One region of the Cytobacillus sp. Bva_UNVM-123 genome, then DNA from elsewhere that is predicted to be linked to it. Evidence: riboswitches for the same ligand, from Rfam matches in the RefSeq annotation. Region 1 holds a riboswitch; each other region holds the start of a gene.
What was found. A riboswitch is a leader RNA that binds a small molecule or an ion and turns the genes downstream of it on or off. The one in region 1 is predicted to bind S-adenosylmethionine.

Region 1 (7,719 bases):
AACATCTATTCTTCACAATATTTCGACCTAATATTTACGTAAATATTATCTCTCAACTATTTTATGGTAAAATTTATTTATTATTTTAAATGAAGGGATGTTTTTTAAAAAGTGATTTATCCATATAAAGGGGAACTTCCAAAAATATCGAAATCTGCCTTTATTGCTGATTATGCAACCATTACAGGCAATGTGGAAATTGGGGATGAGTCTAGCGTTTGGTTCAATACAGTCATTAGAGGAGATGTTGCGCCAACAATCATCGGAAAAAAGGTAAATATCCAAGACAACTCTGTTCTTCACCAAAGCCCAAACAATCCACTCATTCTCGAAGACGAAGTAACTGTCGGTCATCAAGTCATTTTACATAGCTGCATCATCCGAAAAAAAGCACTAATTGGCATGGGCTCCATTATACTTGATCAAGCCGAAATTGGAGAGGGCGCATTTATTGGTGCTGGCAGTCTTGTGCCACAAGGGAAAAAAATCCCTCCCAATACGCTTGCATTTGGCAGACCAGCTAAAGTCATTCGAGAATTAACTGCTGAAGATATTGAAGACATGAAAAGGATCAGCAGAGAATACGCCGAAAAAGCACAATATTACAAATCATTGCAGATTGAGAAATGATTGTGAGTATTGATACTTTCGGGAATAAGTCTGGTAGCTTGTTTCCCGATTTTCATGATCCTCCTGATTTTTGGGAATTAGTCTAGCTTTCTGATTCCCAATTTTCGCGGTGCTCCTGTTTTTCGGGAATTAGTTTGGCTTCTTGATTCCCGATTTTCATGATCCTCCAAATTTTCGGGAATTAGTCCTGCTTTCTGATTCCCGGTTTTCGCGGTGCTACTGATTTTTGGGAATTAGTTTGGCTTCTTGATTCCCGATCTTCACGTTGCTCCTGATTTTCGGGAATTAATTTGGCTTCTTGATTCCCGAAATTAGCGGTGCTACTGATTTTCGGGAATTAGTTTGGCTTTTTGATTCCCGATCTTCACGGTGCTACTGATTTTTGGGAATTAGTTTGGGTTCTTGATTCTCGAAATTAGCGGTGCTGCTGATTTTCGGGAATTAGTCTGGCTTACTGATTCCCGATCTTTGCGGTGCTACTGATTTTTGGGAATTAGTTTGGCTTCTTGATTCCCGATCTTCACGGTACTACTGATTTTTGGGAATTAGTTTGGCTTCTTGATTCTCGAAATTAGCGGTGCTACTGATTTTTGGGAATTAGTTTGGCTTCTTGATTCCCGGTTTTCACGGTGCTACTGATTTTCGGGAATTAGTTCGGCTTTCTGATTCCTGGTTTACGCGACACTCCTTCTTTTTGAGAATTATTCTGGCAACCTAGTTACCTTTATCTTCGCAAGTACTCCTTTTTCCAAGAACTTCGCTTCGCTTCAACATAAAAAATAAGAGCCTCATAAAAATGAAGCCCCCACTTTTTTATTAATCTTATTTTTGTAAAGCAGCCGCCTTCAATGCATCTGCTTTATCAATTTTTTCCCAAGGCAGTTCAATATCCGTGCGGCCAAAGTGACCATAAGCAGCTGTTTGCCTATAAATCGGACGGCGCAAGTTAAGCATATTGATGATGCCTGCTGGACGAAGATCAAAGTTTTTACGAACGACATCAACTAGAATATCTTCTCTCACGACACCTGTTCCAAATGTATCAACAGAAATGGATACTGGTTGAGCAACACCAATTGCATAAGCAAGCTGAACTTCTACTTTATCTGCTAAGCCTGCAGCAACGATGTTTTTCGCCACATAGCGAGCAGCATAGGCAGCAGAACGGTCAACTTTTGTTGGATCTTTCCCAGAGAATGCACCACCGCCATGGCGAGCATATCCACCATACGTATCAACGATGATTTTGCGGCCTGTTAAACCTGCATCTCCTTGTGGTCCACCGATTACGAAACGACCAGTTGGGTTAATAAAATACTTTGTATTTTCATCAATTAGTTCTTGTGGAACAACTGGAGTAATGACATGTTCCTTCAAGTCTCTTTGAATTTGTTCTAAAGTAATTTCTGGATGATGTTGAGTTGAGATAACAATTGTGTCAATGCGAACTGGCTTATTGTTTTCATCATATTCAACGGTAACTTGAGTTTTTCCGTCTGGGCGAAGATATGGAATGATCTCTTCTTTACGCACTTCTGTCAGACGGCGAGCTAACTTATGTGCCATTGAAATGGGAAGAGGCATAAGCTCTTTCGTTTCGTTACAAGCAAAACCAAACATTAATCCTTGGTCTCCTGCACCGATTGCTTCAATTTCCTCATCACTCATTTGACCTTCACGAGATTCTAGTGCTTGGTCAACCCCCATAGCGATATCTACTGATTGCTCATCAATAGATGTTAACACTGCACAAGTTTCAGCATCAAAGCCGTATTTTGCTCGATCATAGCCAATTTCTTTCACTGTTTCACGAACAATTTTTGGAATATCTACATACGTAGATGTAGTGATTTCTCCTGCAACTAGGACAAGACCCGTTGTTACTGACGTTTCTGCAGCTACTCGAGCATTGGCATCCTTAGCTAAAATCGCATCTAAAATTGCATCAGAAATTTGGTCACAAATTTTATCTGGATGACCTTCAGTAACAGATTCAGAAGTAAACAAACGTACGTTTCTTGACATCTGATTTCCTCCTTAGATAGAAATTGAGTAAGATTCCTTTTTAACAAAGCAATCTTGGTTTGATACGGAACTCATTCCCTAAATAATATGAAATAAACATGGAGTTTTTATTATCATATCCGTCAATCTCCTCTTCAGATATCGTAATAAGCAACCCCATAAATTGTGCATTTCAAAAGCCGTCCATCTTTTTTGCAACAAAAAAACCCTTCCATCAATGTGAAAAGGTTGAAAGCAAATCGATTCGCGCCTTTCACTCTTATCGTTCAAGGATCAAAGTCCTTGCGTCAGGTTTAGCACCTTTGCTCTATAAAAATCGTAAAGCAGGTTGCTGGGCTTCATAGGGCCTGTCCCTCCGCCAGCTCGGGATAAGAGAGTATCCGTTCAAGAAATGATCATAACGTATAGTATGAAAGGATGTCAATAAGTTTCTTAAATTAATCGTGTATTTTCTTGTTACTTGCGCATTATAATGAACAACTTCCATCATCGCATTTTTTTCTTAAAAATCGGTGTCTATTTTTAGCAATTCGTTTGTAAATTGGATTCCCAAGTAAATGAGTAAAAGGAAGAAACAAAATCACTCCTCCAATTGCTGTAGCTGGAAAAAGTACGAATAAATACCGGATTGCGTTATAACCTTTCAATACTTTTCCTCTGGAAGTGATAATGTGAAGCTCTCTTCGCAAATCCACCTTATTAAAGGATTCTCCCTCTTCCATTTGTTCATACTCCTGTAGGGAAACCCACTTCACTTGATGAAGCCAATCTAACTTTTGAAAAACTCGTTTTGATTGCTTGCATAATGAGCATGTATTGTCGTATAATGCGAGCGTTTTCATAGAATCAGTCCCGTTCATATGCGATAATATATTTTAACATATTTTCCATCGTGATTATGATATTATATACAAGAAAAAGAAATCCATTTTCTTGATAAAAAAAATCACCATTAGTATAGATTAATCACCTGAATGTGTTATACTATTCACGAGATTATTCATTAGAAAATAAACTGGATAAAGGAAGGTTTTCATCAGATGAATTCTGTAGGGATTTCCAATAAACTAACCGAACTATTAATAGGAAATAATATTCATATTCAATTATCTGTTCCACAGCTAGTTGAAAAAGTTTTGAATCGTAATGAAGGCTCTATCACTTCAACCGGTGCTGTTTGTGCAACCACTGGAAAATATACTGGTCGCTCACCTAAGGATAAATACATCGTAGAAGAAGCCTCTTCAAAGGATAGAATTGATTGGGGCAATGTCAACCAACCAATTTCTGAGGAAATTTTTTCGAACTTATATGATAAAGTTTTAAATTATTTAAAAGAAAAAGAGGAAGTTTTTGTTTTTAAAGGATTTGCAGGTGCTGATAAAAAATACCGCTTGCCAATTCAAGTCATTAATGAGTATGCATGGCATAACCTGTTTGCTCATCAACTATTCATTCGTCCAACTGATGAAGAATTATTAGAGCATGAGGCACAATTCACAGTTATTTCTGCCCCTAATTTTAAAGCTGATCCTGCTGTAGATGGAACTGCTTCAGAAACATTTATTATCGTTTCGTTTGAGCGTCGTACAGTGCTTATCGGTGGTACAGAATATGCTGGAGAAATTAAAAAATCAATATTCTCCATTATGAACTATTTACTTCCAGAAAAAGGCGTTTTATCTATGCATTGCTCTTCTAACGTAGGTGTAGAAGGAGATGTTGCTTTATTCTTTGGTCTTTCTGGAACAGGAAAAACTACTTTATCAGCAGATCCGAACCGCCGCTTAATTGGTGATGATGAGCATGGCTGGTCACCAAATGGTGTATTTAACATCGAAGGTGGCTGCTATGCAAAATGCATTAATTTATCACGCGAGAAAGAACCACAAATTTTCGATGCGATCCGCTTCGGTTCTGTTCTCGAAAATGTAGTCATTAATAATGAGTCACGTATTGCTGACTATGATGATAGCACCTATACGGAAAACACTCGAGCAGCTTATCCGTTACAAGCCATTGACAATATTGTTGACCCAAGTGTTGCTGGTCATCCAAATACAATTATATTTTTAACTGCTGACGCATTTGGAGTATTACCTCCAATTGCAAAATTAACGAAAGAGCAAGCTATGTACCATTTCTTAAGTGGTTACACTTCTAAGCTAGCTGGTACAGAACGTGGAATTACTTCACCACAAGCAACATTTTCAACATGCTTTGGTTCACCATTCTTACCGCTTGCAGCGACAGAATATGCGGAAATGCTCGGCAAAAAAATCGACGAACACAATTCAAGAGTTTTTCTAGTAAACACGGGCTGGACTGGTGGCGAATATGGAGTTGGAAATCGTATGAAACTTCCTTACACTCGTGCAATGGTACAATCAGCTCTAGAAGGCGAGCTAAATAATATCGAAACTGTAAAGGACGAAATTTTCGGTCTTGATATACCATTACACGTTCCAGGTGTACCTGATGAAGTACTGCAGCCGAACAAAACTTGGGCTAGCCAAGAAGCTTATGAAGTCAAAGCAAAAGAATTAGCTTCTAAATTCCGGGAAAACTTTAAGAAATTCACGGATGTTTCTCCTGCTATTGTCGAAAAAGGCGGTCCGATTGCATAATCGGCTATGAAATTTCTTAAATAGCTAGTGCGTCTCTTTGTCGAGAGACGCACTTTTTTTATTTATATTTTATGCATCCATGCGGTTAAGTCTTTTACGATTCTTCGATTGATCCCGGGTGGAAAATAATGTGTGTAGCTTTGAAAATACCAGCTCTCCACTTTCTTCTCAAGTGACCTCAATCTGTTTTCAAGGCGATAGGCATGTTCGACAGATACATTGTCATCTCTGACCCCATGAATGATTAAGGTTGGAACTTGCAGCTTTTCTATTTGAAAAAGCGGTGTCCGGTATTCGTATTGTTCACGTACTTTTGTTGGTGTTCCTCCAATCACTCTCTTCATCATCCTCCGTAAATCCTTCCGCTCCTCATATGTAAGAAACATATCACTCACCCCACCCCACGTAACGAGAGATTTTGCTTCTGGAAACTCAAGCGCCGTTAGCAATGCCATGACTCCTCCTCTTGAAAAACCAAAAATATGGATGTTTTTTACTCTCGGATGTAATTTTAAAAGCTCAAAAGCCGAAAACGCATCATGCCGATCCTCCCCAGCAAAATCTTCATTTCCTTCTCCACCCTGATTCCCGCGATAAAATGGGGCAAATACAATAAATCCTTCTGAAGCAAATTGAACAATGCGACCAGGTCTAACTTTACCGACATTTTTAATCCCACCACGCAAATATAGAAAGCCATCAACAATGTTGTCACCCTTCGGTTCAGCGAGAAGCCCCTTTACTTTTAAACCGCTAGACCAATACGTAACGATTGATAATTCTATATTTGGATTTGGCGAAGGAAACCTTTGTTTATGTATGATCAAATTCATTTTAGATTATCTCCTTTTGTGAGAGTTGCTTATATATCTGGAATTCGGCTGTTATATTCTGAGTTCGGCCGATATTTTCTGCATTTGGCGGATTTATTACGAGTTCGGCCGATATATCTCAAACTCGGCCGATTTATCTCAAACTTGGCCGATATATCTTAAACTTGGCCGATATATCTTAAACTTGGCCGATATATCTCAAACTTGGCCGATATATCTTAAACTTGGCCGATTAATTACGAGTTTGGCCGATATATCCTTAAAATATCTTATATTTCCTATTTTATCGGCCAAAATCATCTTACCATTTCGATTCTAAAAATTATTCATATAGGCATTCACACATTTTTCGCCCATTCATACGATAATGTAGAATTTAAAGCTAAATCTAGGAGGGCTTTGCTTTGAAAAATTGGCTAAAAGTTAGTTTTTCCCTACTTCTAATTGCCATTCTTATTATACCCTTAGCAGCTTGTAATAAGGGAGAAGTTCAAAAGGTTCGCATTGGTGAGGTAACACGCTCTATTTTTTATGCACCGCAATATGTTGCTCTTGAAAAAGGCTTCTTTGAAGAGGAAGGCCTTCAAGTTGAGCTTACAACAACTGCTGGTGGTGACAAAACGATGACGGCTCTATTATCAGACAGCATCGACATTGCCCTAGTAGGTTCTGAAACGTCTATTTACGTTTATGCGCAAGGCTCCAATGATCCGGTTCTAAACTTCGCCCAACTGACACAAACAGATGGTACTTTTCTCGTCTCCCGCCATAAAATTGAGAACTTCTCATGGGATCAATTGAAGGGAACAACCTTCCTTGGGCAACGTAAAGGCGGAATGCCACAAATGGCTGGGGAATTCGTCTTGAAAAAGCACGGTATTGACCCACACACTGATTTAAATTTAATTCAAAACGTTGATTTCGCTAATATAGCTCCCGCATTTGCATCAGGTACTGGGGAATTTGTTCAGCTATTTGAACCGACAGCCAGTGTTTTTGAAAAAGAAGGAAAAGGTTATATCGTTGCCTCATTTGGAACAGAATCTGGGCACATTCCATACACAAGTTTTATGACGAAAGAAAGCTATATAAAGGAAAACAATGAAACGGTCCAAAAATTCACGAAAGCAATTTATAAAGCTCAGCAATGGGTCGATTCCCACAGTGCCAAGGAAACGGCAGAGTTAATTAAAGGATATTTTGATAATACCGAATTAGAGATTATTGAAATGGTGGTAGAGCGCTATAAAAGTCAAGGCTCGTTCGCAACGGATCCAATTTTAGATAGGGAGGAATGGGAGAATTTACAAAATATTATGGATGAGGCTGGTGAGCTGCCGAAGCGAATTGACTATACTACTCTCGTAAATACAGAGATTGCAGAAAGTATTATGAAGAAATAATCTTTCCTAACATTATGTATTCGAAATAAATTTCAGCTTATGATAAGGAGGGCATCTATGAATTTCTTAACGATTAACGATGTTCAGCACACCTATTTCACGAAAAGCTCTGCGACAACGGCCCTCTCCGATGTCTCACTTGAGATTCAGGAAGGAGAATTTGTCTCCTTTCTCGGTCCAAGCGGGTGCGGAAAAACAACC
Region 2 (7,719 bases), 850 kb from region 1:
GGAGTAGCAGGAGTTATTGTCGTCCATACATTTACAATGTATACATATTTTTACTTAACTGCATCTGCCGCGATTAAAGGACTTGATCCTTCTTTAGAGGAAGCTGCGACAAGCCTCGGATCTGGAAGAATCCGTATATGGATAAAAGTGATCCTTCCTATGCTTACACCGGCAATGGTCGCTTCATCACTACTTGTCTTTATGATTGCGATGGCTTCCTATACAGCACCTTTAATGTTTGGTGTTGATCGGACGATGACGATGCAAATCTATCTTTCACGAACGAATGGAAATTTAGATATGGCGGCAACTCAATCTACGATTCTTTCGATCGTGTCTATTTCATTTTTAATTTTAATGAGATGGTATCAAGGGAGAAGAAACTTCCAAAATCAGAGTAAAGGGATAAGTGTTCATCGAACTGAGCTTCGAACACCTTTTATGAAATATTTTTCAATGGTTCTTTCATTTATTGGGGTTATTATTCTCATGTTGCCGATACTTGTGCTGATTCTTATTTCTTTCTCTGTAGATGGAGATTGGACCATCCAAATTATTCCACCAACATACACACTCGATCATTATATTGCGTTATTTACCGATGAACGTACGTGGCGTCCAATTTGGAATAGTTTACAAATGAGCTTTGTTGCTACAGTTGGAAACATCATCTTCGGGGTTGCGGCTGCCTATGCCATGATTCGCACTAAATTTAAAGGAAAGGCGCTCCTCGATATTTTAATTATGATTCCTTGGGCCCTTCCAGGAACTGTCGTCGCGGTTAATTTAATCGCTGCTTTCAGTGAACCAACTGTATTTAGCTTTAACCAAGTATTAATTGGGACGTTTTGGATTTTACCATTAGCCTATTTCGTGCGCCATCTGCCACTTATTTTCCGATCGACTTCTGCAGCACTTATGCAGATGGATCAATCGGTCGAAGAAGCAGCAAGAAGCTTAGGAGCTAACTGGTGGTATACATTTAGAAGAGTGGTTGTGCCAATGGCCTTTTCAGGTATTTTAGCAGGGACATTATTAGCAATCGTGCAGGGACTTGGTGAATTCGTCGCCTCCATTCTTATCTATAGCACATCAACGATGCCATTATCTGTCGCCATCTTCCAAAAAATGTACGCTTTCCAATTTGGTACTGCCTGCGCATATGGAGTGCTGCAAATTTTATTAATTATTTTTGTTTTATTTGTTTCTCAGAAATTAACAGATGGGAAGACAAGTGCTGTCATGTAAGCTCCTTCCCTCTAGGAAGACATTCGAGAATAAAGTCATGGCTAACTATGTTAAAGGGAGGGAATTTCATTGAAGGCTTACGAAATCCATGGAAGAGATTTGAACGTATTGGGAAATGCCAAATTTGCTGTTATACCATTAGGCAGCTTTGAATATCATGGCTCTCACTCCCCTTTAGGAACCGATATTATTTTAGCGGATGGATTTGCAGAACAAATTGATGAGAGCTTAGGGGGAATCGTTTTTCCTACTATCCCTTACACCGCTTGTCCAGGAAAAACATCTAAATATTCAGGAACCATTTCGATTAGACCCACTATCATTCAGGAATATTTAATTGATGTAGTTTTAGGGATTATCAATCAAGGAATCGATCATATTGTGCTTCTAAATGCACACGATGGAAATATGGGTATGGCAAGAACGGTTGCAGAGTATGTAACTGGCCTTCATCACAATAGCAGCTTCTTGCTCATTAATTGGTGGCAAATGGTAGACATCGGGGCAGCTAGTGAAATTGGTTTTAAGAATACGAAGGGAAGAGGACATGGAGGCCCCTATGAAATGTCAGCTGTTAAAGCATTCCGTACCGATCTAGTACATGTGGAGCCCATTGATGTGGAATATAAAGAAACACCCCCTCTTTCGAGCTATCCTTACATTCTCGTAGAGGGCACACCGAAATCATGGGATGGCTATACAGGATGCATTCAACAAACTTCAGTGGAAAAAGGAAAAAGGATTGTTGAACAAGCAACTAAAAACATGAATGAATTAATCAAAAGCTGGTTAGAGCAGTAAGTGTAGATAAGTTAGTAGATGACTAACCTCTGCATGGGCATTAAATTTGCAAGAAAGGATTGATTGCAATTGAAAACTTCACTTAAAGAAAAAATTATCGAGAAGGAAGGTTTACACTTCCCCTCAAAAACGTATACATCTATGGTGCTAGAACCTGCATATAACGAGGCAAAGCAAAATTTTCTTGACTCCATGGTTGACATTCATTTTGCCCATTTAATTATGCTCGTTGAAGAAGGGTTAGTTGAGAAAAACGAAGCTAAAAAAATTGCGAAAGCAGTTGCCAACTTAAATGTTGAAGAATTAAAAACGGGTAACTATAATCCTCAATTTGAAGATTTATTTTTTCAAGTTGAACATAACTTAATTGCGGATGCTGGTGATATAGCTGGGAATTTGCATATTGCCCGCAGTCGAAATGATATGGGCATTGCCATTTATCGAATGACGCTTCGCAGAAGAATTTTAACTCTATTAAATAAAGCATTAAAGTTAAGAGAGGCTCTTATTGCGCTTTCTGATGAACATAAAGAGACCATCATGATTGGTTATACCCATACACAACAAGCACAGCCAACGACATTAGCACATTATTTCAATGCTATGACAGATATGCTTTCGCGCGATATTCAGCGACTACAAGCTGCATACAAAACGGTTAATCGCAGCAGTATGGGAGCTGCAGCACTTACAACTTCAGGTTTTGCCATCAATCGGGAACGTGTAAAGGAACTGTTAGGATTTGAAGGAATGATTGACAATGCTTGGGATGCCGTTGCGGGAGCTGATTATATAGCTGAGGTTGCTACCGCTGTCCAGCTATCAGCCATAAATTTAGGGCGCTCCATCCAAGACTTTCTATTATGGGGTACACAGGAATTCGGAGCCTTTATCCTTTCTGCCCCTTATGTACAAATTAGCTCCATCATGCCACAAAAAAGAAACCCTGTTTCAATTGAACATATGCGTGCGCTTTTATCGAGTGTCACGGGTAATTGCCAAACCGTTCTTCTAATGGTACATAACACCCCATTTGGAGATATCGTCGATACTGAGGATGATATGCAGCCATATATTTGGAAGGCGATGGAAACATTAGGTGGTGTCTATGACCTCCTTTCCTCTGTGTTATTAACGATGGAAGTAGATAAAGAGAACCTGTTGAAACGCGCGAAAGAAAGCTTTGCAAATGTAACAGAGCTAGCTGATACGATCGTAAGAGTAGATAAGCTTTCGTTCCGCCAAGCCCATCATGTTGTAAGCTCTACCGTTAAGGAGCTTATGAGAAGCGGAAATAAATCTTTAGAGGCGCTAACACTCGATCTATTAAACAAGCAGTCAGAACAAATTGTTGGAAAAGCTTCATCTTTAACAGAAGCAGAACTAAAGGAATGTCTAAGTCCAGAATACTTTATTCGCATCCGCTCCATCCAAGGTGGCCCAAGTCCATGTAGAATAACAGAAACCATTCAAGATCGTCTTCATGAACAGTCAGACTTGATTAATTGGGTAGATGATAAACAGCTAGTTTTGCGCTCAGCAAAGGAACAAGTAGCGACTATCATTGAAGATTGGACGATCGGCGATGACTAATCAGTCTTTTCATCTTCTTGCTATTGACGGTGGAGGGACGAAGACACAAGCAGTCATTACAGATCAAGAAGGTCTATTAATCGGAGAAGGAAGAGCGGGTGCTTCGAATTATCAAGTTGTTGGGAGAGAAACGGCTGTAGCGACACTTGTTGCTTCGATACGTGAAGCGCTATTGAATACGGGCGTTTTTACAAAAGAGACGGATGATTTGTTTGATAAGACTTTAGCGAATGATAAGCCCATCCATTTCAAAAAAATAGTTTTTGCCCTTGCCGGGATTGATACAACTAATGACGAATCCGTCGTACGTGAGATAGTTATCAAAACTCTTGCTGAGATCGGAATAACATATGAAACACTATTAGTTGAGAATGATTGCTTGTCTGCTTTACTAGGTGCTACCCAAAATAAAGCAGGTGCCCTATTAATCTCTGGAACAGGATCGATCGTTTTTGCACATGATGGCGAAGGGAATTTCTTCCGAACAGGTGGATGGGGCTATCGGGTTGGCGATGAAGGCAGTGGTTATTGGATTGGAAAAGAAGCGATCCGTTCTGTTTTGAAAATGAAGGATGGACGAGAAAAAGAAACGATTTTATTAGCGTTAATCTTGAAGAAATTTGGTTTTGAAAAGGTTGATGATCTTTATAGCTGGGTATATAGTCCAGCCTATAGTGTTGACGATGTAAGCGCCCTAACAACTTCAGTTGAGGAAGCTTATAAAATGGGCGATGAAGTTTGTAAAACCATTTTAGATAGAGCCGCAGCTGAGCTCACCCTTCTATTGGAAGCAACGATTGAGAAGGCTGGAATTGCGCAGAAGGAATTTCAACTCCTCCTTCAGGGCGGGGTCCTTCAAAATAATCACTATGTGAAAGAGAAAGTATTGGATTGCTTACAGAAAGAAGTCGATAAAGTGAGCATTTTACATACTGATGAAAAGCCCATTCGATTTATTATTAAGCGGGGGCTGGCATTGTAAAGGGACGTTACGGTCAGGTTTCTTGTCCAAGTTTAGGTACGTGGAACTTGATCCTTCGTCCCTTCATTTAATTGATCGTTACTCGATCTGAGTTCAGCTTCAGCAATTCCTTCAGCTCATTATAATTATTTCTACTACTTGAACTTCAACCGCTTATGGCGATGATGGGAGGTTTTGGGTCGATTTGGTCATAATGAAATTCCAGTATTGACTTCCACGTTTTTAAAAGATATGATAAAAATAATTTCATAATTGCTAATCTTCTTATCAAGAGAGGTGGAGGGACTGACCCTGTGAAGCCTCGGCAACCAGCATATATTTTGCACGGTGCCAATTTCAGAGGAATATTCAATATTCCGAAGATGAGAAGGTGGAACGGATTCTTTCTTTCATGCTCCTTCCCCTTCTGTCTTTCATGCAGAGGGGGTTTTTGTTTTTCGTTTGGCTCTGTTAAACATGGCTGTTGATTTCCGCTCCAATCAACAGGTGCAAAAATCAACATTATTCTTTAACAAAGCCTTTCGTTAAATACTGTGTTTGCTATAAAAATGCACAGTCCGGTTCATAACCCGCTCTGCACAAGTGGATCATCCATTTATTTTATAGACAAAAAAACAGGAGGAATGAAAAAATGTCAGCCATTCATATTGCATTATTAGGTTACGGAACAGTTGGGAAAGGTGTATATCGTACGATTCAGTCACATCAGGAAAAGCTTCAAGCTCTTTTTGGAAAAGAAGTGAAGGTCGTTGGAATTCTCGTGAAAAATTTAGAAAAGCATCAGCAACCTGATCCAAATGTTCTGTTAACTGATGACTTCGAGAAAATTATTACACTCGAAAAGCTTGATGTTGTTATTGATGCGATTGTCGGCAAAATGCCTTGTTTTACATATTTGACGCAGGCAATAATAAGAGGCTGCCATGTCATAACGGCGAACAAGGAGATGTTTGCCCATTACGGGAAGAACTTGAAGCAATTAGCCGTTGCTCATGGTGTTTCTCTTAGTTTTGAGGCGACGGTTGCGGGCGGAATACCTGTCATCCAGACGCTCAAGCAATTATTAAATGTGAATAATATCGAGAAAATTCAAGGAATCCTTAATGGAACTTCAAATTTTATTTTGACGAAGATGAGAGAAGAAAATGTATCATTTTCGGCAGCCTTAAAGCTGGCACAGGAAAAAGGTTATGCGGAAGCAGACCCGACGAATGATGTGGAAGGCTATGATGCTTTCTATAAAGCGGTCATTTTAAGTGAGGTTGCTTTCGGATTAACCCCAGACTGGGATCAATCTATTAGAGAAGGTATACGAGGAATTACGATTGAGCAAATCGAGGTCTTTACTTCTTTAGGATTTCGCTTTAAACATGTCGCATCGATTGAACGGACGGTTAACGGCATACGTTGCAGTGTGAAACCTGTGCTTGTAAGTGAACAGCATCCTTTTTACCATGTTGAGGGTGTTCAAAATGCTGTTTCCATCGATGGAGATATAGTCGGCAATATTAGTCTTCAAGGGCCGGGAGCAGGCATGTTCCCAACTGCAAGTGCCATTATTGAGGATTTTGTTCATATAAACAGAGATTGTATACCTCCAACCTACCCTGAGCAAAAAATAGTAGAGAACGAAACATCTAGTGTGTCTTATTGGGCGATTGGAGGAGAAGTGAATGCTTCTGTTCTGCCTACTCCCATTGAAGTAATTGAAAGAATACATCCGAACGTTTTAATCGTTCGAGCACCGGAAGAAACTTTGTATGCAGTGCATTTACCGAATGTGCAGGTATATCAAATTGTTGGGGACATTTCTAATTCGCCTCGAGCTTTATTAAAGGCTTAAATGATCGGTAACCTTTCAAGATGATGAAGGGCATCCAGAAATACGCTGAAAGCAAGAACAACGTTAACAATCAGATAATAGGAAGAAGAGCCAATCAACTAAAATCAATTGGCTCTTCCATCTTTTTCGTAACTTATTCTTGATCCATCTCAGTCATTTCTCTTTCATCGGTATTATATTCTTCTTGTTCGTTACTCTCTTCCCCAAGTTCATTTGATTTCTCTGACCCCTTGTTTTCTCGTTCTTTTTCTTTTTCCTTCTCACGCTGCTTTATTTCTTCATCGATCCTGATTTCCTCTTCTAGCTTTCTTAGTTCTTCCATTAATTTTTCATGTTCTTCTAGCTTTTTCTTTTCCTCAGCAATCCGAATTTGTTCTGCTAAATCTTCAATTAATTGATCAATTGAAGCTATCTGGTTCATTAGTCCACTTATTTGTCCTGCAAGGCTCTCATTTTCAGACTGAATACTTGTAATGCTAACTTTCATTGCGGTTACTTGATCGGAAAACTTCTGGATTTGTTCTGTTAATTGGGCGTGTTCTTCTTCAAGCTTCTGTAGAAGATTTTCAGTTACTTGCTTATTAAAATCCATTTGGGCTAGTCTTTCCGAGAAAAATAGTGGATCGTAATTACATTCTTCCATTGCACGGTCCTTTATTTCTTCAATATATTGAATAAGTTCGAGAATTTCCTCTAGCTTTTGATCAACTTGCATCTTAACGGCTTGAATATCATTTTCAATTACATTTTCTATAGCGGATATTAAGCTTTCCAGCTCTGTAATCGCGTTCTCTAAATCAGAAATTCTTTGTTCATTGGCTGTAATGGTGCTTTCGATTGCAGATATTTCAGCTTGTAGAGCACTTTGTAAAGCTCGAAGACCTTCAATTGTTGAAGAATCTATCTGGTTTTCACCACTCGAATCAGGAATATGAGTTTCGTTTGAGGATTTCTCCAATTCCTCCATTCTCTCGTTCATTTCCGTTATTTCTAGCTCTGATATTTTCCCTATTAGTTCATCCATTAAATCCTCGGCTTCCCACCGAAGCTTATCTGTTTGCTCCTTATGTTCCTCAATAGTTTTTGGAAAAATAAAGCAGGCTTGAACGTCTATTTTATCCTCTTGAGGAGAAAAAAATCGTCCATATGCAGGGGTAATCAGGTTAATTCCGCTAATAATTAACACTGCAACAACTATACCGTAAATAAAAGTTTTCAGTCTGTTCTGTCTCTTCGGGCCCTCACCATTTCT
Region 3 (7,719 bases), 2.6 Mb from region 1:
CATACTCCCAAGTAATAACACCATTTGAAATTGTCCTTCGCAGCGTATAAAATATTTTCAAAATTAGGAGAGGAGCTGTCTCATCAGACAGCCCCAATGGGTGATTATCAGAAGCCATGAGCCTAAAGCTGTTCTATTTAGTAGCTTCATAGTCAAATCTTAGATTGATTAACTCTTTCGACTCGACTATTAAAGTGTCTCAGCTTTTTTTGCCTTCGCTTCCTCAAAAGCGGCTTTTACTTCGTTTAAAAGATCACTGTCTTTTAATAAGCGGTAGCCAGCTGATGCAAGTGCTTTCGCCCCTTTTATTAGAGCAGCATCACCTTCTGGAGATTTGGCAGCTTCTCTAAATTCATTCGTATGCCCAATTAGATCGTCTGGACCAATTTTAATATGCGGATGTGCTGTCGGAACCTCATAGCTAATATTCCCAGCATCTGTTGAACCTTTGCCTTTTCCTCGAACAGTCCAAACCTTTTCACCTACTGCCTCTAACTCTTCTTTCAAAAGATGATCTAGTACGGGATTTAGCACAAAATCCTTCACTTCATTTTGGAATCGTTCAATTTTCACAGTTGCACCAGTTGCAAGCGTAGCACCTTCAGCAATTGCACGCACTTTTGCCGAAACTTCCTCCGTCTTTTTCCATGATTCCGCACGAATGAAAAATCTTGCTGCTGCATATTCAGGAATAATGTTTGGCGCATCTCCACTATGGGTAATAATTCCATGAATTCGAACATCTGTAGGAAGCTGCTGGCGCAGGGCATTAATCCCGACGAAAAGCTGGATAACAGCGTCTAATGCATTAATTCCCTCCTCAGGAGATCCTGATGCATGCGCAGCTTTCCCATAAAAATGAAAATCAAGCGGATCGACAGCAAGTGTTTCACCTGTTAATGAAGTTTTACCAGCTGGATGAATCATTAACGCGGCATCTACTCCTTTTAAATAGCCATGCGCGACAAAACTGCCCTTCGCACTGCCATTCGGACCGCCTTCCTCAGCTGGTGTTCCTAAAACGATAACACGCCCCCCAGTTTCATCCAGTGTTTTAGAAAGAGCAATCGCAGCTGCTACACTCGTCGTCCCGATAATATTATGGCCGCACGCATGCCCTAAGCCCGGAAGCGCGTCATACTCAGCAAGAAAAGCAATAGCTGGACCAGGTTTCCCACTGTCTTTCACCGCATAAAAGGAGGTTTCATGCCCAGCAACAGCTGTATCAACTTTAAATTCAGCATTCGTCAAGATTTCTACATGCTTTTTGCTCGCAAAAAACTCCTGATTCCCTATCTCTGGGTTGGCATGAATCGTCTGGCTCGTTTTAATATACAAAGCTTGATTCGTTTCAATTGATTCCTGTATTAATTCAATCCCCGATAACGTTTTGCTCATATTACTCTCCCCCTAATAATCCTTTGCTTTGTTTTATTAGCTCATCTTTTGATAAATCTACAACAATGGATCCTCCATTTGTATCAGCTTCAACTGCTTTCGTTACGTCCTCTTCATGATACAGCTCGACAATTCTCTGATAGGTTTTATTATCTTGCTCATCTGCTCGTGCAGCAAAAATGTTCACGTAAGGCAAGACATTCGGATCGTTCGAATCCTCAAGATAAATCGGATCCTTTACTGGATCAAATCCAGCCTGTCCAGCAACACCATTATTAATAACAGATGCTACAACATCAGGTAATACACGTGGTGTTTGTTGGGCAACAATCGGCAATATATCTAAGTTTTTCGGGTTTTCAACAATTTTACTTGGGTCACCGAAGAGACCAAAATCATCCGCTAATTTAATTAATCCAGCTGATTCTAATAATCTCAGGGCACGAGCTTGGTTTGAAGGATCATCCGGAATAGCAATTTTGTCTCCTTCCTTAATTTCGCTTACATCCTTCACTTTTTCTGAATATATTCCCATCGGAGCAATAACTGTAGCGCCAATCGGAACTAAATCAACATTGTTTTCTTTATTAAACTGGGTTAGAAACGCAATATGCTGGAAAGAATTGATGTCAATTTCTTTATTAGCTAATGCATGATTCGGTAATGTATAGTCAGAGAACTCAACAAGTTCAATTTCAATCCCTTCCTTTTTAGCTTTCTCCTTTAAAATCGGCCATACTTCTCCATCTGTTCCAGTTACCCCAATCTTTACCTTTACTGGTTTTTCCGCATTGCCTGAGGCTGAATCAGATCCACAGGCAGCCAATGCCCAAACAGCTGTTAAAACTAATAAAATACTAAACCACTTTTTCATCATTCCATCTCCTTTTCGTTGTTTTTAATTTAGGTTCTGTTAAACATGGCTGTTGATTTGCGCTCCAGGTTGCTTAGCGATCGCGGGCGATCCGGGAGGAGCCTCCTCGGCGCTATCGCACCTGCGGGGTCACCCTTGTCCCTTCCTCCCGCAGGACATTGAGTAAGCTCCCGTGAATTTGCACCGCTCGAAGAAAATGCGTATGCATTTTCGAGGAATCACGCACCTTCCACTCCAATCAACAGGTGCAAAAATCAACATTGTCCTTTAATAGAGCCTAATTTAAAGTAATAACATTGTTTGGCAAGTTCCCCTCTCATCGTCGCATAATTCTTCTTGACAATTTATTCCCAATCCACTGAGCAATTTGCACGAGAATAATAAGAATCATAACGGTAACAAGCATGACACTTCCATCAAAGCGTTGATAGCCATATGTCATCGCAATATGACCTAAACCGCCTCCGCCAACTGTTCCAGCCATCGCAGAAAAATCGATTAAGCTTACTGTGACAAACGTTAAGCCCAAAATTAGTGGTCCAAGCGCCTCAGGAATCAATACTGTAAAAATAATTTGTAAAGGACTCGCCCCCATTGCCTTTGCCGCTTCAATTACTCCAGGATCAATGCTAACTAAGTTGTTCTCTACTACTCTCGCAATCCCAAATGACGAAGCAATTGTCATTGGAAAAATCGCGGCCCATGTCCCGATCGTCGTTCCAATAACTGCTCTTGTTAACGGGCTGATTGCCACTAGAAAAATAATAAATGGAATGGGACGAATCATATTAATCAAAAAGTTTAGCAATTGGAACAAAAATCTGTTCTCCAATATATTTCCTTTTCGTGTCACAAATAAAAGTAAACCTATCGTTATACCAAGAATTGAACCAAAAATAAGAGTCATGATGACCATTACAATCGTTTCACCTGTAGATTCTAAAATACGCGGCCAAAAAGTCGTCCAATCTACTTTCATTAAATTTTCACCTCCTCAACAGTTACAACATCCTTAAGCTCAGCAAGAACGTCAGAAACTTTATCCCTCTGTCCCTCAAATGAGACAAGCAGGTTTCCATAAAACTTCTCCTGAATTTCTCGCACAGAACCGTAGACAATATTTACATCTACATCAAATTTTCTTGTTACACGAGAAAGTACAGGGTCGCTCGCTATTTCTCCTTTAAAAATAACGCGATATAAATTTTCCCCTCCCTTTTTTCTCCACTCCTCTAATAAAGACGCCGATGGTCGATCTTGCTGGACCGATTGAATAAACCGTTGGGTCGTTAAATGCTGTGGATTCGTAAAAATATCAAAAACTGAATTGAATTCAATAACTTCTCCATTCTCCATTACGGCTACCCTGTCACATATTTCTTGAATGACATGCATCTCATGTGTGATTAACAAAATGGTAATCCCTAAATCCTTGTTTACCTTTTTGAGAAGACGAAGAATTTCTCCAGTTGTATCTGGATCTAGCGCTGACGTTGCCTCATCACAAATTAATATATCAGGAGAGGTAGCAAGCGCCCTTGCAATCCCAACCCGTTGTTTTTGTCCTCCAGATAATTGTTCAGGATAATCATTTGCCTTTTCTGTGAGACCGACGAAGCTAAGAAGATCTGTCACTCTTTGATTTATTTCTTTTTTCGGGACCCCAGCCAGCTTTAGCGGATATGCTACATTTCCAGCTACCGTTCTTGAGGAGAATAAATTGAAATTTTGAAAAATCATCCCAATTCTTCTTCTCAGCTTTCTCACTTCTTTTTGTGTGAGCGAATTAATATCGACTCCCTGTACTTGAACAGTGCCATACGTCGGGCTCTCCAATAAGTTCACCAGCCGCAATAATGTGCTTTTCCCTGCACCGCTAAATCCGATAATTCCAAAAATCTCCCCCTGTTGAATTGAAAGAGATACATCTTTAACTGCATTTACTTCGCGATCACCAAACTTAAAGGTTTTCGCTACATTCTGAAATTCAATCATTACTTGCTCAACTCCCAATATAAAAAATAAACAAAAAGGACCTTCCTTTTTCTCTTATCGATAAGAAAAAAAGGAAGGTCCCAACTATTAAAAGAAACTACTTCCTTCTCATCTTTCAAATGTAAACACATTTGCAGGAATTGGCACGGTGTTAAATAATAAACCCGCTGCCGAGACTTCATTGGGCCTGTCCCTCAGTCTCTCTGGATAAGAAGAAATCATCATATTTAATTGTCCGTAAGATTTAATCAATACTATAATACCTTAAAAATTATATGTCAACATTTTCTTTTTAAAGTTTTTATTGAAAATGGAATACTCGATTTTCACGGATTTATACTAACTCATCAAATTTTACTAACTTTAAAAATAAATTATTTGCTATTAAACTTCGAACATTTTTTATTGGATTAAGACCTTTTGGTACACCACCACTCCTATTTAGCAAGAGCCATCTAAGACAAGCTATTGCTTCGAAAATCTCAAGTTCTTCCTGTTGAATAGCATGATCTAATAGATAAGTAGAGCGAAATACATCCGCATCCCGATCTGAAACATAGATTTTTTGCAAAATAAGCGACCAGGCAAAATCATATCTCTGGTCTCCTAATTGTCCATTCGTCCAATCTATAACAGTGTATCTATCATTTTTCTCTAAAATGTTTCTCAAATGGAAATCACCATGGATAATATGTTCTTTCTTTATTTGGGCATTTTGCACAAGAACGATTAGTGCATGATAAATATCTTGGTGTTCTCTTACCCTAGGAAAAAAGTAGTCAATAAAATCATACTTTGGAAGATGAATACCCCTAATTTCTTTAACAAGAATTTGATGAATACTCGATAGAATCTTTGCAAGCTCTTTCATATTCTTCTCATTCACTTTACGTATTGATACCCCATCAAATGTTGTTAAAAGTACCATATCTCCGTTTGGATTTACACCCCACCCCAATGGTTTTGATACTGGCACTCCACGTTCAAATAGGACCTGTAATAATCGATATTGGAAATGAATATCAGGTTTAGAACTCTTATTCCAAACTTTAAGTACAAAACTCTCTTTAGTTGAACTAATCTTCATAACCTCAGCTTCAAAACCATGATCCAACGGTTGAATAACTAAAGCATTCTCATGAATTAATAAATCCTCCAAAGCTTTATCTATTTCGATCCAATTCACAATTCCAATAGAGTTTTTCAAAAATACTCTTCCTTCCATGTTCTGCTCACTACTTGTTAAATCTCAAATATTATACGTGTCCAAAATTTTACCCGCCAAATAAGGCTAATGGTTCCAATTGATCTTGCCTAAACACTTTTGATAAAGTTTTTTCAATAGCTGAGTAAAAAATATTTACACAGTAAATAATTGTAAGTTCCTTTGTACATAATGAATAAATTACTAGAATAAAAAATTTAGCCCCCACTAGCAAAGCTCGTAACAGCTTTTCCGTGTAATTGATAATAAAATCCCTTCTTTTTAAGAAGTGAATCATGGTTGCCTGATTCAATCATTTGCCCATTTTCAATAACGAAAATTTTATCCGCATTTTGAATCGTATTTAAACGGTGGGCAATTACAAAGCTCGTTCTCCCCTTCATTAATTCTTGCAATGCCTCTTGAATCTTCAATTCTGTCACCGTATCAATACTGCTTGTGGCCTCATCTAAAATGAGAATTGATGGGTTGGCAAGAAAGGCTCTCGCAATTGACAATAGCTGCTTTTGCCCTTGACTAATCCCACTTCCATCTTGATTCAAAACTGTATCATAGCCATCTGGCAGCCTCATAATAAACCAGTCTGCATTGGCTAGCTTGGCTGCTGCAACAATTTCTTCATCTGTTGCCTCCAGTCTCCCATAGCGAATATTTTCCCGAACCGTACCTTGAAATAAAAAGGTATCCTGCAAAACAAAGCCAAGATGTGAGCGCAAGCTTTCTTTTTTCATGTTTGCAATATCATGTCCATCAAGCAAAATACAACCGCTATCAAGCTCGTAAAATCTTGATAACAAATTGATGATCGTTGTTTTACCCGCTCCTGTCGGCCCCACAAAGGCTGCAGTCTCCCCAGCGTTTACAGTGAAATGAATGTTTTTGAGTGTATTCGCAGCGTCCTCATAGCCGAAACTTACATGTTGAAAGGCAACTTCGCCATTCACCGTATTTAATTCAATGAATTTTTTATTTCTTGTAAACTCTTCCTCTTCATCAAGAATTTCAAATACTCTTTCAGCACCAGCGATAGACGACAATAATGTGTTGAACTGATTGGCAAGATCATTGAGTGGACGAGTAAACTGACGTGCATATTCAGTAAAAATGACGATAACCCCAATAGAAATCATGCCCTTTAATGCAAATATCCCTCCAATTCCGGTAATAATCACAAAGCTTAAATTATTTAGGCCATTCATGAGCTTCGGGATAAAACCTGAATATGTTTGTGCCCAAAAACCCGCATTCTTCAGATGCTCCGCTTTTTCCAAAAATTCATCCATAACCTTTTTTTCCTGTGAAAATGTTTTAATAATTCTCTGTCCAGAAATGGATTCTTCAATAAAGCCATTTAATTCTCCAATATGCTTCTGTTGTTCTTTAAATAAAGGACCAGTTCGCTTCGTAATCCACTTCATGCCAATAAACATTAGCGGCACAATGATTAGCGTTAGCAATGTTAATGGCAGGCTTAGCCAGACCATCACAGAAACAGTCCCAATAAGTGTTAATAAACTAGAAAAAACTTGAATAAATGAGCTATTTAAAGTGGAACTGACATTTTCAATATCATTCGTAATTCTACTCATCAATTCCCCATGCTGCCGCTTATCGAAAAAAGGGATCGGCAGCTTATGGAGATGGTGAAAAAGTTTTGTTCTCATTGTAAAAACAGTGTTTTGTGCAATCCCGATCATCCAATAATTTTGTAGCCAAAGGGATAATGAGTGAAAGAGATAGATAAAGATTAATCCGATAAACAGCTTGAACAAACCAATATGATTCGTCGTGACAATATAGTTGTCAATTGTTTTTCCGACTAAGTATGGGCCTAGAAGTCCTAATGCCGAGCTAATAACAACCATGAATAGCACAAGAAATAAGAGTGCTTTTTCTGCTGCGAGAAAATACCAAATTCTTATTAACGTATTTTTAACATTGCTCGGTTTCCGCTTCGCTCCTTTCAGTTGTTGATTATTTTCTTTATTTAGCGACAACTTCGGATATTGAAACGGCTTTTTCCATTCATTAAGCATAAAAACGTTCACCATCCCCTGACTGAGATCGATAAATTTTCTTGTATAGGGCAGATGTTCGTAGTAGTTCCTCGTGTGTTCCTTGTGCTAATAAGGCACCATCCTCAAACAATAAAATTTGATCTGCTTTAACAGCCGTACTTAATTTTTGTGTGATAATGAGTGTTGTGCAGGCATATTCCTTTAATGCC
Region 4 (7,719 bases), 1.5 Mb from region 1:
ATTTGCGTCCATTAGGTGACCCGATTAAAGGCATTTTAAACCGTGCCAGCGGGGTGCTGCCTGTTGCAAAGCTTTTAGAAAACTCATTTAGCTATTCTAATCAGCTAGGACAACGAAACGGATCGGGAGTGGCCTATTTAAATATTTTTCATGCAGATATCGAAAATTTTATTTCATCGAAAAAACCGAATGCCGATGATAAAATTCGCCTGGCAACACTATCAACAGGGATCATTATTCCGAATGTATTCTTCGAACTAATGAAAAGAGATAAAGATATTGTGTTGTTTAGTCCATACGATATTTATAAAGAATATGGCAAACGAATGTCTGAGATTTCAATTACAGAGATGTATTACGAATTACTAGATAATCCTAATATCCGTAAAATCAAACGGCTTAATGCAAGAAAGCTTTATACAGAAGTAAAAAAGGCACAATTTGAATCTGGCTATCCGTTTGAAATCTTCGATGATAATGTCAATGACGTCCATCCCCTCAAAAAAATGGGCCGTGTGAAAATGTCTAATCTATGTACGGAAATTTTACAAGTACAGCAAACAAGCATGATTACTGACCAAGATAAACCAAACGAATACGGCTTAGATGTGTCCTGTAATTTAGGCTCTATTGATATCCATACAGCTAGTAAGGTAAAGGATTTTGAAAAATTAATTGATACAGCTATGCGTTTGCTAACGAATGTTTCGCAAATGACCGACATCAAAAATGTGCCATCTGTTAGCAAGGCTAATAAATTAATGCATTCTGTAGGACTTGGTGTGATGAATTTACACGGACATCTTGTGTCACAAGGAATTCTATACGGTTCAAAGGAATCAATTGCATTTATCGACTGCTTTATGGAAGCAATGAACTATTATTCACTGAAAACATCAATGGAAATTGCTAAAGAACGCGGCAAATCATTCTATCGCTTTGAGGATAGTGATTATGCATCAGGAATTTATTTTGATTCATATGTGAATAAAATGGACCAAGAACTAGCACCTGTTGTGATAAAAGCACTCGGTAATATACCACTCATCACTCAAAAGATGTGGCAGACATTAAAGGAAGATATCATGCAATATGGCTTATTTCATTCATACCGTTTAGCGATAGCGCCAACGGGCAGTATTTCCTATATACGTAGCTGTACTGCTTCCATTGCTCCTTGTACGGAGCGTGTTGAAATCCGTGATTATGCTGACAGTCGCACGATCTATCCAATGCCCCATTTAACAAATGATAATACACATTTATATGTAGAAGCTTACGACGTTAATCCATATGATTTGATTGATTTATATGCTGCTGCCCAAAAACATGTCGATCAAGGAATTTCGATGACGCTTTATGTCACTGACAATTGGACAACCGAGCAACTGGCGAAAATTTATATTTATGCTTGGATGAAGGGCATTAAGTCAGTTTATTATGTTCGTCAACGATTACAAACATTAGAGGAGTGCGTAGCATGTCAAATTTAACCTATGAGGCGGTCAACTGGAATAAGCCAACAAGTGAACTTGCTCAAGTGTTTTGGGATCAGCAATGGAAGCAAATTTGGTTCCCAGAGGAAATTGCCGTAAGCAAAGACGTTAAACAGTGGCAAAGCTTTGAACACCAGGATACGTATAAAAAAGTTCTTGCTGGGTTGACATTACTTGATACAGTTCAAACAAATATTGGCATGAATCATATTGCTGATTATGCACCTGATTTACAGGAAAAGGCTGTTTTCACAGTTTTTGCAGCCTTTGAAGCGATTCATGCGAAATCCTACTCCTATATCTTTACGACACTTTGTACGAACAATGAAATTGATGAGCTTTTTGACTGGGTAAAGAAAAATGAGTATTTGCAATACAAATCAAAAAAAATTGGCGATGTTTATAACAGTATTGAAGAAGGAAATCCGGAAAGCTTATGGAAAGCATTATTTTCGTCTGTCATGCTTGAATCCTTCTTGTTTTACTCAGGGTTTTTCTACCCACTATATTTAGGTGGACAAGGGTTCCTGCGTAATAGCGCAGAGGTTATTTCGCTTATTTTGCGAGATGAATCGATCCATGGTGTGGCTGTTGGTTTTTTTGCGCAAAATATTTTCAAGGAATTTACGAAGGAAAAGCAGGATGAATTGAAAGTATGGGGCTATGAACTATTACTCGATCTGTATCAAAATGAAATGTTATATACTGATGATGTATATGCTGAAACAGGCTTGTCACCAGAGGTTAAAGCATATGTCCGCTATAACGCAAATAAAGCGTTAATGAATGTCGGCTTCGAGCAAATGTTTCCAGAGGAAGAGATTAATCCAATTGTTATGAATGGCATTCGCAATGAAGGCTCGACATATGATTTCTTTTCACAAAAGGGCGCTACTTACTCGAAAGCAAAAGTAGCTCCTATAACAGATGACACCTTTAATTTTAACTTTCTTCAGCAGAATTCTCTTAACAATGTAAGTGAGAGATGAATGCGAATTGAGTATCTAATTTAGTGGGTGTCCAAGCTCATGCTGAATAAAGTTAAAGCCTCCGGCGGATGCCTCAGATTTTCAAAGGAAGTTTATCGAGCAAGCTCGATAAAATCTGGGCGCAATTTCGTCAAGACGAAATTTATTAGAGAGAAATTGATTAGATAGGGAGAAGCAACATGAACTTAGAAGTAAAAATCAAGAGAATTCATGCTGATGCAAAGCTTCCTTTGCAAGCAAATCCAGGGGATGCGGGAATGGATCTGTATTCAATTGAAATGGTTGAGATCCCACCTGGAGAATCAAGATTAATTCAAACAGGGCTGCAAATAGAATTGCCAAAAGGAACGGAAGCACAAATACGCCCTAGAAGTGGTCTAGCTCTAAAACATAGTGTGACGGTACTGAATAGCCCTGGGACGATCGATGAAGGATATCGAGGAGAAATTGGCGTTATTATGATTAATCACGGAAAAGAAACTTTTGTAATCGAGAAATCTATGCGTTTAGCTCAAATCGTTATTCAAATGGTTCCATTCATTCAGCTTACAGAAGTAAATGAATTATCTCAATCTGTACGAGGGGAATCCGGATTTGGTGCGAGTGGTACAAAATAAAAGGGATTCCTTTGAACATTTTAATTGGGTAGGAATGGTGGAAAGAGCATGTTTTGATCACACTCAAAACTGCTCTTTCTCTTTGTTCAAGCTTTCTGCTATCCTATCGAATCATCGCTCTATTTTTTCTAAGCTCCTTACGTCCAGGAGCCGATTAGTATTTGGTGGAAGAACTAGTTTTGTCTGGATTGTTCTTGAGCGTTCTACTGAAAAAGCTTGTTCCATCATGATCACTCCATTTAATTATGGATTTCCAAAAAAGCAGATTTCCTTCCCTAGATCCCTATCCCTTTTTCACAAGCAGCTTGTCTCTTGTTTGCCTTGCCGCTTCAACCATTACCTTTAGTGCTGCAACCGTCTCATCAATACCCCGTGTTTTTAAACCACAATCAGGATTGATCCAGAATAGCCTCGGATCCAGTACTTGAAGGGCACGATCAATGCTTCTTGTCAGCTCTTCAAGCTGTGGGACACGTGGACTATGAATATCATAGACACCAAGACCGATCCCTTTGTCATATGTATTTTCTTCAAAGGCATGAATTAATTCCCCGTGACTTCTTGATGTTTCAATTGAAATGACATCGGCATCGAGCGCTTTGATAGCATTGATAATATTTTTAAAGTCTGAATAACACATATGGGTATGAATTTGTGTATCGTTTTTGACAGACGTTGTTGCCAGTTTGAACGCATAAACTGCAGAATCAAGATAGTCTTTTTGCTTCTCATATTTTAAAGGCAGCCCTTCACGAATGGCTGGTTCATCGACTTGAATCATACGGATTCCATTTTTCTCAAGTGTTTCAACTTCTTGTCGAAGCGCAAGCGCAATTTGATTTGCTACTTCAAAACGTGGAATATCATCGCGTACAAACGACCAGTTTAAGATGGTAATTGGACCTGTCAGCATTCCCTTTACAGGTTTGTCTGTTAAGGATTGGGCATATACAGTTTCTTCGACTGTCATTGGTTCTTGATAGGACACGTCACCATATATAAGCGGCGGCTTCACACATCGTGAACCATATGACTGTACCCAACCGAATTTCGTAAATTGAAAGCCCGCTAATTTCTCACCGAAATATTCAACCATGTCTGTACGTTCAAATTCTCCATGTACAAACACATCGAGACCAAGTTCTTCTTGAATTTCAATCCATTTTTTTATTTCTGCTTTTATATATTTCTCATAGTCTGCAGCATTTAGCTCGCCTTTCCGCCATTTTAAACGCTGTTTTCTGACTTCTTGTGTTTGTGGGAAGCTTCCAATTGTTGTAGTGGGGAGAAGTGGCAATTGAAAGGCCTCCTCCTGCAATCCTTGACGTACGCTAAACAGTTCTTGCCGCTCCGCATTATACGTATGCAGTTTGTGGATAGCCTCCTGAACTTCTTTATTGTTTCGAACGGATGAATGATTTAATGCTTCAATCGATTCTATACTCGTAGCAATGTCTACCTGTATCGTTTCTTTCCCTTTGTTCAGTCCTTTTGTAAGTACAACAATTTCATGCAATTTTTCATCAGCAAAAGCTAATGCATCTGTTAAAATCTCCCCCAGCGCTTCTTCGTTTTTTGTTGTTACAGGCACATGAAGTAGGCTTGATGAGGGCTGTACAATGAGTTGATCTTTTGAAACGACCTCTGCAATCTCCGTAAGAATAGAGAACCTATCATCAAGATTTGCACGCCATATATTACGCCCGTCAACAACTCCAGCAGCAAGTATCTTATCTTTCGGAAAACCATACTTTTTCAAAGCAGCAAGATTCTGACCAGAATCATGTACAAAATCAAGTCCAATTCCTTGTACAGGAAGTGAAGTAATATCTTCATAATGTTCGATGCTCTCAAAGTACGTTTGCAAAATCACCTTTATTTTTGGTGCTGCTTCATGCAATGCTTGATAAATATTATGGCAGAATGCAACCTCTTCTTTTGAAATCGTAGTTGCTAAAATCGGTTCATCGATTTGTACCCATTCGACTCCCTCTTGTTGTAATTCGCGTAAAATGTCCGCATAAAGAGGGACAAATTGATTTACAACTTTTTCCAATTCACTCTCCTCATAGCCCTTTGAAAGTTTTACAAATGTTAAAGGTCCTAACATAACAGGCTTTCCATCAATATTAAGTTTTTGTTTCGCCTCTTTATAAAATTGAAGTGGACGGTTTTCGACAAGAGTAGGAACTGCTTCGTTAAGTTCTGGAACAATATAGTGATAGTTTGTGTTAAACCATTTTGTCATTTCAGCTGCAACCGCACCTTTAGTCCCTCTAGCTATATCAAAATATGTTTCAAGCGATACTTTACCTCCGCCGTATTCAAAGCGCTTCGGGACTAAGCCAAACATAACAGCTGTATCAAGTACATGGTCATATAAGCTAAAATCTCCAACTGGGATCAAATCAATGCCCTGAACCGCTTGCTTCTGAAGATGCTGCAAGCGAATCTCCTCCATTTGTTTTAAGAAAACCTCTTTTTCCAATTTACCTGCCCAAAACTGTTCAAGCGCTTTTTTCCATTCGCGTTTTTCACCAATTCTTGGATAACCTACATTCGAGCTTTTTACTTTATTCATATAATTTTCCACTCCTTATCCGTTTGTATTTTCGTCCTCAACAAAAAATCTCCCTTTTCAAATAGAAAAGAGAGATTCATACACATGCTAACTAGAGTTGAGACCTTTTGTTTTTCTCAACATGTATTCCTCACTCCCCCCTATACATCCGTAGGTACAAGCGCATACAACAGGCAGGTCTCCTGACTTAGGTTCATTGCTTCTTATCCCTTCCCATTTCAATATGAAACAGTGGTCAAATGATAAGTTGCTCCCCATAACAGTGGCGGGACCGTGCCGGAATTTCACCGGTCTTCCCTTTTAAGCTGAGTAAATGATTCACACAGCACCTGAAGCATTTTGTATGAAATTTTAATAAGAAAAGCATTGAAGCAAGACAATCTCTTAGTTTATGTCTTTCAAAAGACTAAAAACCCCCCTATTTAAAAATAGAGAGGTCTTCATCACCTATGGATTACTCTCTTATTTGTCAAAGCATATGCTTTGCAGGAATTAGCACCTTTTTAACAAATCGTTAAATGGTTGCCGGGCTTCATAGGGCCAGTCCCTCCGCCTCTCTGAATAAGAGTTTTTAATATTTTATAATTTTTTGAATTTGATAATCATATTAGCATGATAAGCGAATGCTGTCAAAAGAGTTTTAAAGAATTAAGCTTTAAATCAACTATTTTTTCGAATCGGGAACATCAAATCCATGACAGTGTGATTATCATCATGACTTTGCTGATAATATTCAATACCGTAAGTGTCAGCTAATTCATATTCTGATCCCTTAACCCAATTGTATAAATGATCATATGCCGTATAGGCTTTATCTCTAGGACCGATATAGGTTGTGCGTGCGTAGGTATTTGCTTGAAATATGAAAGATTCCATGCCGTCGGGAATATCATTGACACTTGAAACTTCAACCCCTGATATCCACTTAAACTTGTCCGTCTTATAATTATAATTGGGAGGGTCTATAAAAATACCAATCGAGTTGTCATTGAGCCTGTTTTTAATCTCTGGAATACGTTTGATGAATGCTTCAAATAATGTTGGGATGTTTCTCTGTTCTCGTTCATCACTAAGAAGCGTTTCTAATGTCATTCCTATTACTTTAAATGATTCTTTTTCAATAATCAGCGTTTCCATTTGTTTCTCCCCCATTCTATTTTGTTCTAATAGGGACATTTGACAAATACTTATGAAATCCTTCTACAAAATTGATAAAATTGAATATTTTGGAATAAAGTCCAGTTTATTTATCTTTTTTTGGATAGTAGGAAAACCCGGGATATTTAACAACAGGCCATTTCTCCTTGCGTAGTGAGTCTATTAATTCTGATCCAATATTCAAGTTACTCTTAACTAATTCTTTAGGAGTTAATGCCATCCATTGATTCAGAGACACGTCTTCAAAGCGGTTGCTTTTAAACATCTCTAAAAACCATAATGTTTCATTACCGGTGTTTTGAATATAGTGTCCAGTAGCAAATGGTACATATCCGACATCACCAGCTCTGTAATCAAAAGTACGCGCCGCACCATTTCCAGCAAACACAGTCATTCGCCCTTCTCCGGTCAAATAATACTGCCACTCGTCTTTATTAGGATGCCAATGAAGTTCTCTCATTGCACCTGGTTCAATCTCAACGAGAGCTGCAGCGATTGTTTTTGATATCGGAAAGTTAGAGGAGTCCACAATTCGAACACTACCACCAGGCGTTTTCATTGGTGTTTGTTTCAACAGCTCATGCTTGAAAGTTAAAGGAACTTCTCCGTAAGGTGACTGGACTTCTTGATTTTCCAATGTACCTGGCACCTCCCCCTGATAGATATATACTTGTTCAGAAGGAATGGAGTTAAAAGCACTCTCTGGTACTCCGAAATTGGCAGACAGAGCATCTTTTGGGGTATGTGCTAACCAATCAGAAATGGATAAGGTAGAAAGATCAGAAAAGTTGCCATCATCGAAGACAAGCAGAAATTCACAATGTTCCAACCCTTGAATCGAATGTGGGATACCTGGAGGAAAATACCAAAGATCGCCT

Region 2: it holds a riboswitch for S-adenosylmethionine, as region 1 does, so the genes downstream of both, KDN24_RS24520 (homoserine dehydrogenase family protein) here and metK (methionine adenosyltransferase) in region 1, are expected to answer to the same signal.
Region 3: it holds a riboswitch for S-adenosylmethionine, as region 1 does, so the genes downstream of both, KDN24_RS06575 (methionine ABC transporter ATP-binding protein) here and metK (methionine adenosyltransferase) in region 1, are expected to answer to the same signal.
Region 4: it holds a riboswitch for S-adenosylmethionine, as region 1 does, so the genes downstream of both, metE (5-methyltetrahydropteroyltriglutamate--homocysteine S-methyltransferase) here and metK (methionine adenosyltransferase) in region 1, are expected to answer to the same signal.

The regions. Positions count from the first base shown of each region.
Region 1 covers NZ_CM177772.1:3,952,645-3,960,363, forward strand. The annotation lists gene KDN24_RS20300 (gamma carbonic anhydrase) at 112-630, shown strand; gene metK (methionine adenosyltransferase) at 1,453-2,655, opposite strand; SAM riboswitch class I at 2,912-3,030, opposite strand; gene KDN24_RS20310 (thiol-disulfide oxidoreductase DCC family protein) at 3,123-3,497, opposite strand; gene pckA (phosphoenolpyruvate carboxykinase (ATP)) at 3,696-5,282, shown strand; gene KDN24_RS20320 (alpha/beta hydrolase family protein) at 5,345-6,115, opposite strand; gene KDN24_RS20325 (ABC transporter substrate-binding protein) at 6,520-7,518, shown strand; gene KDN24_RS20330 (ABC transporter ATP-binding protein) at 7,576-7,719, shown strand, end outside.
Region 2 covers NZ_CM177772.1:4,807,422-4,815,140, forward strand. The annotation lists gene KDN24_RS24500 (ABC transporter permease) at 1-1,248, shown strand, start outside; gene KDN24_RS24505 (creatininase family protein) at 1,318-2,049, shown strand; gene argH (argininosuccinate lyase) at 2,119-3,642, shown strand; gene KDN24_RS24515 (N-acetylglucosamine kinase) at 3,635-4,624, shown strand; SAM riboswitch class I at 4,886-4,993, shown strand; gene KDN24_RS24520 (homoserine dehydrogenase family protein) at 5,256-6,467, shown strand; gene KDN24_RS24525 (hypothetical protein) at 6,601-7,719, opposite strand, start outside.
Region 3 covers NZ_CM177772.1:1,372,798-1,380,516, reverse strand. The annotation lists gene KDN24_RS06590 (M20 family metallopeptidase) at 190-1,398, opposite strand; gene KDN24_RS06585 (MetQ/NlpA family ABC transporter substrate-binding protein) at 1,400-2,272, opposite strand; gene KDN24_RS06580 (methionine ABC transporter permease) at 2,589-3,251, opposite strand; gene KDN24_RS06575 (methionine ABC transporter ATP-binding protein) at 3,251-4,267, opposite strand; SAM riboswitch class I at 4,373-4,481, opposite strand; gene KDN24_RS06570 (phosphotransferase) at 4,602-5,474, opposite strand; gene KDN24_RS06565 (ABC transporter ATP-binding protein) at 5,690-7,528, opposite strand; gene KDN24_RS06560 (ABC transporter ATP-binding protein) at 7,521-7,719, opposite strand, start outside.
Region 4 covers NZ_CM177772.1:305,399-313,117, reverse strand. The annotation lists gene nrdE (class 1b ribonucleoside-diphosphate reductase subunit alpha) at 1-1,493, shown strand, start outside; gene nrdF (class 1b ribonucleoside-diphosphate reductase subunit beta) at 1,481-2,485, shown strand; gene dut (dUTP diphosphatase) at 2,665-3,102, shown strand; gene metE (5-methyltetrahydropteroyltriglutamate--homocysteine S-methyltransferase) at 3,386-5,683, opposite strand; cobalamin riboswitch at 5,839-6,031, opposite strand; SAM riboswitch class I at 6,143-6,251, opposite strand; gene KDN24_RS01595 (GyrI-like domain-containing protein) at 6,344-6,820, opposite strand; gene oxdD (oxalate decarboxylase) at 6,927-7,719, opposite strand, start outside.